3 regions of the Bradyrhizobium sp. JHI2711 genome follow, and region 2 is predicted to be linked to each of the others. Evidence: predicted binding sites of a transcription regulator. Region 2 holds the regulator's gene; each other region holds the start of a gene.
The links. Region 2 encodes HrcA, which represses chaperone genes, less so after heat shock. Its sites were predicted from a motif close to GTTAGCACTCNCNNNNNGNGAGTGCTAAC; they were not measured.
Positions count from the first base shown of each region.

Region 1: the regulator HrcA is predicted to act here: its motif matches at 1,974-2,002, upstream of ACTEK7_RS24905 (co-chaperone GroES).
Region 3: the regulator HrcA is predicted to act here: its motif matches at 1,895-1,923, upstream of ACTEK7_RS32400 (co-chaperone GroES).

Region 1 covers NZ_JBPZPT010000003.1:550,953-554,224, reverse strand. Annotated here, with positions in the region: gene groL (chaperonin GroEL) at 1-1,469, opposite strand, end outside; gene ACTEK7_RS24905 (co-chaperone GroES) at 1,588-1,884, opposite strand; gene ACTEK7_RS24900 (hypothetical protein) at 2,198-2,719, shown strand; gene ACTEK7_RS24895 (protein phosphatase CheZ) at 2,954-3,272, opposite strand, start outside.
Region 2 covers NZ_JBPZPT010000002.1:216,833-220,104, reverse strand. Annotated here, with positions in the region: gene rph (ribonuclease PH) at 1-575, opposite strand, end outside; gene hrcA (heat-inducible transcriptional repressor HrcA) at 744-1,832, shown strand; gene grpE (nucleotide exchange factor GrpE) at 1,927-2,544, shown strand; gene pncA (bifunctional nicotinamidase/pyrazinamidase) at 2,697-3,272, opposite strand, start outside.
Region 3 covers NZ_JBPZPT010000005.1:359,177-362,448, forward strand. Annotated here, with positions in the region: gene groL (chaperonin GroEL) at 1-1,488, opposite strand, end outside; gene ACTEK7_RS32400 (co-chaperone GroES) at 1,537-1,851, opposite strand; gene ACTEK7_RS32405 (usg protein) at 2,231-2,518, shown strand; gene ACTEK7_RS32410 (O-linked N-acetylglucosamine transferase, SPINDLY family protein) at 2,653-3,272, opposite strand, start outside.

The DNA.
Region 1 (3,272 bases), on a different contig from region 2:
ACCATGTCGACATAGTCCTCGTTCTGGGCGTCGAAGCCGAAGGTCTCGGACTTGTTCTCCAGGATCTTGCCGACCACGATCGAGCCTTCCACGCCGGCGTTCTCGGAGATCTGGCGGATCGGGGCTTCCAGCGCCTTCAGCACGATGTTGATGCCGGCCTGGACGTCGTCATTGGCGTTGGTGAGACGGCCGACCGCCTTCTTGGCGCGGAGCAGCGCGACGCCGCCGCCCGGGACGATGCCTTCCTGAACCGCGGCGCGGGTGGCGTTGAGCGCGTCCTCGACGCGGTCCTTCTTCTCCTTGACCTCGATCTCGGTGGCGCCGCCGACGCGGATCACCGCGACGCCGCCGGCGAGCTTGGCGAGGCGCTCCTGCAGCTTCTCGCGGTCGTAGTCCGAGGTGGTCTCCTCGATCTGGGCCTTGATTTGGCCGACGCGGGCCTCGATGTCGGGCTTCTTGCCGGCGCCGTTGACGATCGTGGTGTTCTCCTTGTCGATCACCACCTTCTTGGCGCGGCCGAGCATCTTCACCGTGACGTTCTCGAGCTTGATGCCGAGCTCCTCGGAGATCAGCTGGCCGCCGGTCAGGATCGCGATGTCCTCCAGCATGGCCTTGCGGCGGTCACCGAAGCCCGGCGCCTTGACGGCCGCGACCTTGAGGCCGCCGCGGAGCCGGTTGACGACCAGGGTGGCCAGCGCCTCGCCCTCGACGTCCTCGGCGATGATGACGAGCGGCTTGCCCGACTGCACCACGGCTTCCAGCACCGGCAGCATGGCCTGCAGGCCAGAGAGCTTCTTCTCGTGCAGGAGGATGTAGGCGTCCTCGAGCTCGGCGGTCATCTTCTCGGCATTGGTGACGAAGTAGGGGCTGAGATAGCCGCGGTCGAACTTCATGCCCTCGACGATATCAACCTCGGTCTCGAGCGACTTGTTCTCCTCGACGGTGATGACGCCCTCGTTGCCGACCTTCTGCATCGCCTGGGCGATCATCTTGCCGATGGCGGCATCGCCGTTGGCCGAGATGGTGCCGACCTGGGCGACCTCGGAGGAGGCGGCGACCGGCTTGGCGCGCTTCTCGATGTCCTTGATGACGGCGGCAACCGCGGTGTCGATGCCGCGCTTGAGATCCATCGGGTTCATGCCGGCGGCGACCGCCTTGGCGCCTTCGCGCACGATGGCCTGGGCCAGCACGGTCGCGGTGGTGGTGCCGTCGCCGGCGAGGTCGTTGGTCTTGGAGGCGACCTCACGCACCATCTGGGCGCCCATGTTCTCGAACTTGTCCTCGAGCTCGATCTCCTTGGCGACCGTGACGCCGTCCTTAGTGATGCGGGGGGCGCCGAAGCTCTTCTCGATGACGACGTTGCGGCCCTTCGGGCCGAGCGTCACCTTGACGGCGTTGGCGAGAACGTCGACGCCGCGCAGCATGCGATCGCGCGCGTCTCCGGAAAACTTGACGTCTTTGGCAGCCATGGTCTGCAATCCCTCGTGTTATGTGATGTGTGTTGTCTTGTGCCGTGCGGCGGAACGATGGATGCCCGGATCGCCTGGATCCGGGCATGACATTCAGCGGCTGTTCAGGCGGACGGCCTTAGGCCAGCACGCCCATGATGTCCGACTCCTTCATGATCAGGAGCTCTTCGTTGTCGATCTTGACCTCGGTGCCCGACCACTTGCCGAACAGCACGCGGTCGCCGACCTTGAGGTCGATCGGGATCAGCTTGCCGGTCTCGTCGCGGCCGCCGGGGCCGACGGCGACGATCTCGCCCTGGGACGGCTTTTCCTTGGCCGTGTCCGGAATGATGATGCCGCCCTTGGTCTTTTCCTCGGCGTCGATACGTTTGACCACGACACGGTCATGCAGCGGACGAAATTTGGATTTAGCCATGACGTTTCCCTTTGGAGGCTCGCTTCGGAAGTAGTGGGGTCGGTGGGGCGGCGCTTCCGTCCCCCTCTCGTCGAGGATCGAACGGCGCGCTTAGCAATCGGGCTTTCCGAGTGCTAATAGTGGGTCCGGAAATATGGCTTGGCCGCGATCCTGTCAAGCAAAGGTGGTTAAGCGATTGTTGAGGCGGATATAGGATGGTGGCATTGGAAACTCGCTCGGGGCGTCGCCGTAAAGAACGACGTCATTGCTCCGGCAGCGGTTTTGCGCTTGGCTGCGGGAGGGGTGCGGCCATGGTCTTGTTCGGGGGAATGCCATGATCAGTTCGGCTCACGCGCGCACGGTTGCCAATCTGGCGGCCGCCTCTTGTCTGGCGCTGCTGCTGGGCGCCTGCGGGGGCGGCTTCAACCTGCCGTCCCTCACGTCGTCCCCGCCGCCGCCCGAAGCCGAACCTGGCGTCGCTCCGGAAATGCCCGCCAGCATCCGCGCCGACGAGATCGTCGGCCGCTGGGGCCTCGCCTCGTTCCAGAACCCGGCCGATCGCGCCCGCACCGAGAAGATGGCGCGTGAGCAATGCAGGAACCCCTACGTGATCACCGCCGGTTCCTCCGGTGGCGTGATCATGCATCTCGCCGACCAGGCGACGCCGCAGGAGCTGCGGCTGAAGGGCTCGCCGAGCGGCAAGAACTACATCGGGCCGGCCGGCCCGACCCCCGGCGACCAGGACCGCGAAATCGTCTCCTTCGACGGTCGCGTCATGATCACCCGCTTCATCGACAAGGACGCCGGCACCCGCTACGGCAACATGGTCTACGTCCGCTGCGCGCCGAGGGCGTGACGGTCTCTTACCCTCTCCCCTTGGGAGAGGGTGGCTCGCCGCGTAGCGGCGAGACGGGTGAGGGGTCTATCTCCTCACGAACGGTCTTGCGAGTCGAGAGAACCCCTCATCCGGCGCTTCGCGCCACCTTCTCCCACAAGGGGAGAAGGGAAGAAGAGTTCACGATCTGCACCGGCCAAAACAAAAAACGCCGGCCCAACGCCGGCGTTTTTGTTATTCCGATGTCGTCGCCGCTCAGTCGAACAGCGCGTCGATGTCGTCCTGCGAGGCGTGGCCGACGTCGCCGGCGAGCTTGGGGCCGTTGAGGAGCTTCTCGTCCTCGGTGCGGTTGTCGACCGGCGCCGGCACATGGGACTTGATCGCGTCGACGCCGCCCCAGATCTCCATCATCGCGTTGATGTGCTGCTCGATGAACTTCATCGTGCCCATGACCTTGCTGATGCGCTGGCCGGTCAGGTCCTGGAAGTTGCAGGCTTCGAAGATCGAGATGACGCGTTCCTGGATGTCGTCGGCAAGGCGCTTCTGCTGATCGATCGAGTCCACCTTCGACATC
Region 2 (3,272 bases):
GTCATGACGAAATTGGCGTCGGTCTCGGCTTCCGAATCCTCGGCATAGTCGAGATCGAGCACCGGCGTGCCGTTGTAGATGCCGCAGGAGATCGCGGCGACGTTGTCGCGCATCACGTTGGCCTTCACCATGTTGCGCGCCTTCATCCAGTTGAGGCAATCGGCAAGCGCGACCCAGGCGCCGGTGATCGAGGCCGTGCGCGTGCCGCCGTCGGCCTGGAGCACGTCGCAATCGACCGTGATCTGGCGCTCGCCGAGAGCTTCGAGATCGACGATGGTGCGAAGCGAGCGGCCGATCAGGCGTTGGATCTCGACCGTGCGGCCGCTCTGCTTGCCGGCGGAGGCCTCGCGGCGGGTGCGTTCGGAGGTCGCGCGCGGCAGCATGCCGTATTCGGCGGTGACCCAGCCGCGGCCCTGCCCCTTCAGCCACGGCGGCAGGCGGTCCTCAAGCGTGGCGGTGACCAGCACATGGGTGTCGCCGAATTTAACGAGGCACGAGCCTTCCGCATATTTGACCACGCCGCGCTCCAGCGTCACGGGGCGCAATTCGTCGGGCGCACGGCGGCTTGGCCGCATGGGAAATCTCCAAAACTCACGGGAATAGGCTGTTCGCGGTGCTTGTAGGTGGGGCGGGGGTGGGCGGCAAGGGCTTATTCACCCCCTGACCGTCGGCCTGCAAACGCCACGCTTGTCAGACGCGGTCCGGATGGACAAATTATAAGGATCCGAGAGGAGTTACCGTCTGTGGCCCATCACGATCCGATCCATCTGATCGCGCCGCGCGCAGGCCTTGCCCAGCTCAACGAGCGTTCCCGCGACATCTTTCGTCAAATTGTCGAAAGCTATCTCGCGACCGGTGAGCCGGTCGGCTCGCGCAACATTTCCCGCCTGATTGCGATGCCGCTGTCGCCGGCATCTGTGCGCAACGTCATGGCCGATTTGGAACAGCTCGGCCTGATCTATGCCCCGCACACCTCCGCCGGCCGGCTGCCGACGGAACTGGGCCTGCGCTTCTTCGTCGATGCCCTGATGCAGGTCGGCGACCTCAACGAGGCCGAGCGGCAGGCGATCCAGAGCCAGCTCTCGTCCGTCGGCGAGGCGCAATCGGTCGAGGCGGCGCTGGACCAGGCCTTGATGCGGCTCTCCGGTCTGACCCGGGCCGCCGCCGTCGTGCTGACGCCGAAATCCAATGCGCGGCTGAAGCACATCGAATTCGTCCGCCTGGAACCGGAAAAAGCGCTGGTGATCCTGGTCGGCGAAGACGGCCAGGTTGAAAACCGCGTGTTGACGCTGCCGCCCGGAGTTCCCTCTTCGGCGCTGACAGAGGCCGGCAATTTCCTCAATGCGCGGATCCGCGGCCGGACCTTGGCCGAAGCGCGGCTCGAGCTCGAGACCGCACTCGGCGAGGCCCGTGCCGAGCTCGATCAGCTGACACAGAAAGTGATCTCGGCCGGCATTGCCAGCTGGTCCGGCGGCGAGAGCGAGGACCGTCAGCTCATCGTCCGCGGCCACGCCAATCTGCTCGAAGATCTGCACGCGCTGGAGGATCTGGAGCGGGTTCGCCTGTTGTTCGACGACCTCGAGACCAAGCGCGGCGTGATCGATCTGCTCGGCCGGGCCGAGACCGCCGAAGGCGTGCGCATCTTCATCGGCAGTGAGAACAAGCTGTTCTCGCTGTCGGGGTCCTCCACCATCATCTCGCCCTATCGGGATGCCGCCGGCCACATCGTCGGCGTTCTCGGCGTGATCGGCCCGACGCGGCTGAATTATGCCCGCGTGATCCCGACCGTGGACTACGCCGCCCGCATCGTCAGCCGCCTGTTGGGGGGCTGACCGGCCTTTCTGCCGATCACGGGCGCTTGATTTTCGCGGGCTTAAGCACGATATCCGGGCCAACATCCCTGAAACGAGTTCGAGATCAGAGCCGATGACCGAGCAAGACCGGCAACCCCAAGACACGACTGCAGCGACCGGCGAGCCCGTGGTGTCGAAACCCTACATCATGCCCGACGATCCCGAGCCGGGTTCGGTCGAAACTCTGCAAAAGGAAGCGGCTGAAGCGCGCGACCGCATGCTGCGGACGCTGGCCGAGATGGAGAATTTGCGCAAGCGCACCGCAAAGGAAGTCGCCGACGCCCGCCTCTACGGCATCACCGGCTTCGCGCGCGACGTGCTCGACATCGCCGACAATCTCCAGCGCGCACTCGATGCCGTTCCGGCGGAGGCGCGTGCTGCGGCTGATCCCGGCCTGGTCTCGTTGATCGAGGGCGTCGAGCTCACGGAGCGCGCGCTGCTCAACGCGCTGGAAAAACACGGCGTGAAGAAGCTGGATCCTCAGGGCCAGAAGTTCGACCCGAACTTCCACCAGGCAATGTACGAAGTGCCTGACGCGTCGGTGCCGTCGGGCACCGTGGTGCAGATCATGCAGGCCGGCTACACCATCGGTGACCGCGTGCTGCGCCCGGCGCTGGTCGGCGTCGCCAAGGGCGGCGCGAAGACTGCGCCCGCGGCGAACAACAACGAATCGAGCAGCGCGGCGAACTGAGTGTTGGCGTCATTCCGGGGCTCGACGAAGTCGAGAACCCGGTATCCATTGAACAGCAGAGACAACCGCACAATGGATTCTCAGGTGCGCAAATTGCGCACCATAGCTCGCGCTGAAGCGCGCCCCGGAATGACGGAAGGATAGCGCGCCGCCTACGCGCTCACCGCGATATCCGCAGACTGAATCCGCTTCACGCCCGCCTTGGCCATGTCGGCCCAGGCCTTGGCGAGCGAGCCCTGCGTGTCGATGCCGCGGCAGGCGTCTTCCACCACATAGACCTCGAAGCCCGCCTTGCGCCCGTCGAGCGCGGTCCAGGCGACGCAGAAGTCTGTCGCAAGACCAGCGACGAAGACGCGCTTGATCTTGCGGCCCCTCAGGTAGCCGGCGAGCCCGGTCGAGGTCTTGCCGTCGGCCTCGAGGAAGGCCGAATAGCTGTCGACGTTCTTGTGAAATCCCTTGCGGATGATGAGCTCGGCGTGCGGGATCGACAGGTCCTTCGACAGCGCCGCGCCCTCGGTGCCCTGCACGCAATGGTCCGGCCACAGCACCTGCTTGCCGTAGGGCAGGTCGACCGTTTCGAACGGCTTCTTGCCGGAATGAACCGACGCAAACGAAACGTGGCCCGGCGTGTGCCAGTCCTGCGTCAGCACCACATTCGCAAATGCCTTCGAGATCTTATTGATGACCGGCACCACCTGCTCGCCTTCCTTCACCGCGAGGCTCCCGCC
Region 3 (3,272 bases), on a different contig from region 2:
GTCGATGATGCCCTTCTTGACGAGGTCGGCATATTCGCCGGTCTGGGAGTCGAAGCCGTAATTGTAGGCCTTGTTCTCCAGGATCTTGCCGACGATCACCGAGCCGTCTTCACCGGCGTTGATCGCGATCTGGCGAGCGGGGGCCGACAGCGCCTTGCGCACGATCTCGACGCCGGTCTTCTGGTCGTCGTTCTTGGTGCGCAGACCCTTGAGCTGCTCGGAGGCACGGAGCAGGGCAACGCCGCCGCCCGGAACGATGCCTTCTTCCACGGCCGCGCGGGTCGCATGCATCGCGTCATCAACGCGATCCTTGCGCTCCTTCACCTCGACCTCGGTCGCGCCGCCGACGCGGATCACCGCGACGCCGCCCGCGAGCTTGGCGAGACGCTCCTGGAGCTTCTCACGGTCGTAGTCCGAGGTGGTCTCCTCGATCTGCGCCTTGATCTGGGCCACGCGCGCCTCGATGTCGGCCTTCTTGCCGGCGCCGTTGACGATCGTGGTGTTCTCCTTGTCGATCATCACCTTCTTGGCGCGACCGAGCATGTTGAGCGTGACGTTCTCGAGCTTGATGCCGAGGTCTTCCGAGATCGCCTGGCCGCCGGTCAGGATCGCGATGTCCTGCAGCATGGCCTTGCGGCGATCGCCGAAGCCCGGAGCCTTGACGGCCGCGACCTTGAGGCCGCCGCGCAGGCGGTTCACGACGAGGGTCGCGAGGGCTTCGCCTTCGACGTCCTCGGCGACGATGACCAGCGGCTTGCCGGTCTGCACCACGGCCTCGAGCAGCGGCAGCAGCTCGTTCAGCGAGGAGAGCTTCTTCTCGTTGATGAGGATGTAGGCGTCGTCCATCTCAACGCGCATCTTGTCGGCGTTGGTGACGAAGTAGGGCGAGATGTAGCCGCGGTCGAACTGCATGCCCTCGACCACGTCGAGCTCGGTCTCGAGCGACTTGGCTTCCTCGACGGTGATGACGCCCTCGTTGCCGACCTTCTTCATGGCGTCGGCGAGGAACTTGCCGATTTCGGCATCGCCGTTGGCCGAGATGGTGCCGACCTGGGCGATCTCGTCGTTCGAGGTGACCTTCTTCGAGTTCTTCTCGAGGTCGGCCACGACGGCTTCGACCGCGAGGTCGATGCCGCGCTTGAGGTCCATCGGGTTCATGCCGGCGGCGACAGACTTGGCGCCTTCCTTCACGATCGCCTGGGCGAGCACGGTGGCGGTGGTGGTGCCGTCGCCGGCCGCGTCAGCGGACTTGGAGGCGACTTCGCGCACCATCTGCGCGCCCATGTTCTCGAACTTGTCGTCGAGCTCGATCTCCTTGGCGACGGTGACGCCGTCCTTGGTGATGCGGGGAGCGCCGAACGACTTGTCGAGCACAACGTTGCGGCCCTTCGGACCGAGCGTGACCTTCACCGCATTGGCGAGAACGTCGACGCCGCGCAGCATCTTGTCGCGCGCTTCAACCGAGAATTTGACTTCTTTGGCTGCCATCTGGAGTTTTCCTTAGGTGAGTTTGACTGGAGGGGAGGAGAGGGGCTCTTAAGCCGCCTTCTTCTTGGACTCGCTGACTTCGAGAACGCCCATCACGTCGCTCTCCTTCATGATCAGCAGGTCCTGGCCGTCGATCTTGACCTCGGTGCCGGACCACTTGCCGAACAGCACGCGGTCGCCGACCTTCAGGTCGATCGGGATCAGCTTGCCAGCTTCGTCGCGGCCACCGGGACCAACGGCGACGACTTCGCCCTGGGAGGGCTTTTCCTTGGCAGTGTCGGGAATGATGATGCCGCCAGCGGTCTTCTCTTCTGCGTCGATGCGCTTGACCACGACGCGGTCGTGAAGCGGACGGAATTTCATGCAGTCCTCCTAAGCAATTGCACGTGTTGAGGATTTGGAGATTGTTAGCAGTCGTTGCCCGTGAGTGCTAGCACGGGCGAGCCTGAAATAGGACAGGAATTTTGCGGGAGCAAGGGTTTGTAGCAGAAAAATTAGCAGCCGAAAGCGCGGACTGCCAGAAACCCCTCGCCATCGTTAACCGGGCAGCCGTGACCGTATTAGCACGGAGTCGTCTCTGCTGCTAAAGCATTGAATTTCAACAGCTTGTTAAACTTTTGGGCTTGAGATGAGTTGTCAGTTTGCGTCACATTTCTCTCATGTGAGCGCATCGTTTCCGGGTGGCTCCCCGGGGCACGGACCAAGCCACTCGCCGAATGCGCTCCTGCAAAGGAGGTTTGGCATGGGCCTGCGCGTTGGGGGCGTTTCCGAGGAATTCCGGAAACAGATGCTGGGCTACGGGCTGACGACGGCACAAATTCTCTATCGGATGCCGGATCATCCCTCGCTGCTCCAGACCTATGTCTGGCAGAACTACGACATGTTTCCGAAATTCCCCGCGCTGACCGATTTCCTGGCGTTCTGGCAGGAGAAGCTCGACGGTCCCCTCCATTCGGTGACGGTGGCGCATTCCAAGCTGATCAAGCCGGCCGAGCTCCGCGCCGTTGACGGCGTGTTCCGCCTGCATTGAGGCCGCGTAGGGTGGATTAGCCTGCGGCGGCGCGACGCGCTGCCGCTGGCGTAATCCACCTCGCTTCTCTCCGCGTGCCGAAACAGAAACGGTGGATTACGCCTTCGGCTAATCCACCCTACGAGATCACGCAATCAGACGCCGCCGCTGCAATAACGCGTCCACATCGAGCGATAGGCCGCGTCCACCGCTCGTGCATATGAGATGGGGTTGGCCGCGGCCGTGGCGTTGATCGTTGCGGGCAGTTCGCGGCGCAATTTGTCGAGCTCGCCGGTCTCGGCCGCGCGACTGGCCGCGATCTCGACATAGGCCTCCTCGCTGTCGGCGACCCAGTCCGGCAGGCCAAGCGCGGTGAGGATGGCGCCGGCGGCGCGGCCGGGCAGGCTGTTGCCGAGCTTCGCCACCACGGGCACGCCCATCTGCAGGGCTTCCCATGTGCTGACGCCGCCGTTCTGCGGGAACGGATCGAGAGCAATATCGATGCGATTGAACGATGCCAGATGCTCGTCCCGCAACGTGGCCCCGAGCAGATCGACGCGTTCGGCCGGCAATCGGCAAGCCGCAAATCGCGCCAGCAGCTTGTCGCGGACGAGTTGATCGTCGAGCGCAACATCCTTGATCAGGAGGCGCGAGCCCGGCACCCGTTCGAGGATACTGGACCAGACTGCCGCGGCCTCGTCCGAGATCTTGCTGATGCGGTTGAAGACACCGAAGGTGACGAAGCCGTTCGAGAGTGCCGGCGTCTTGCCCTGCG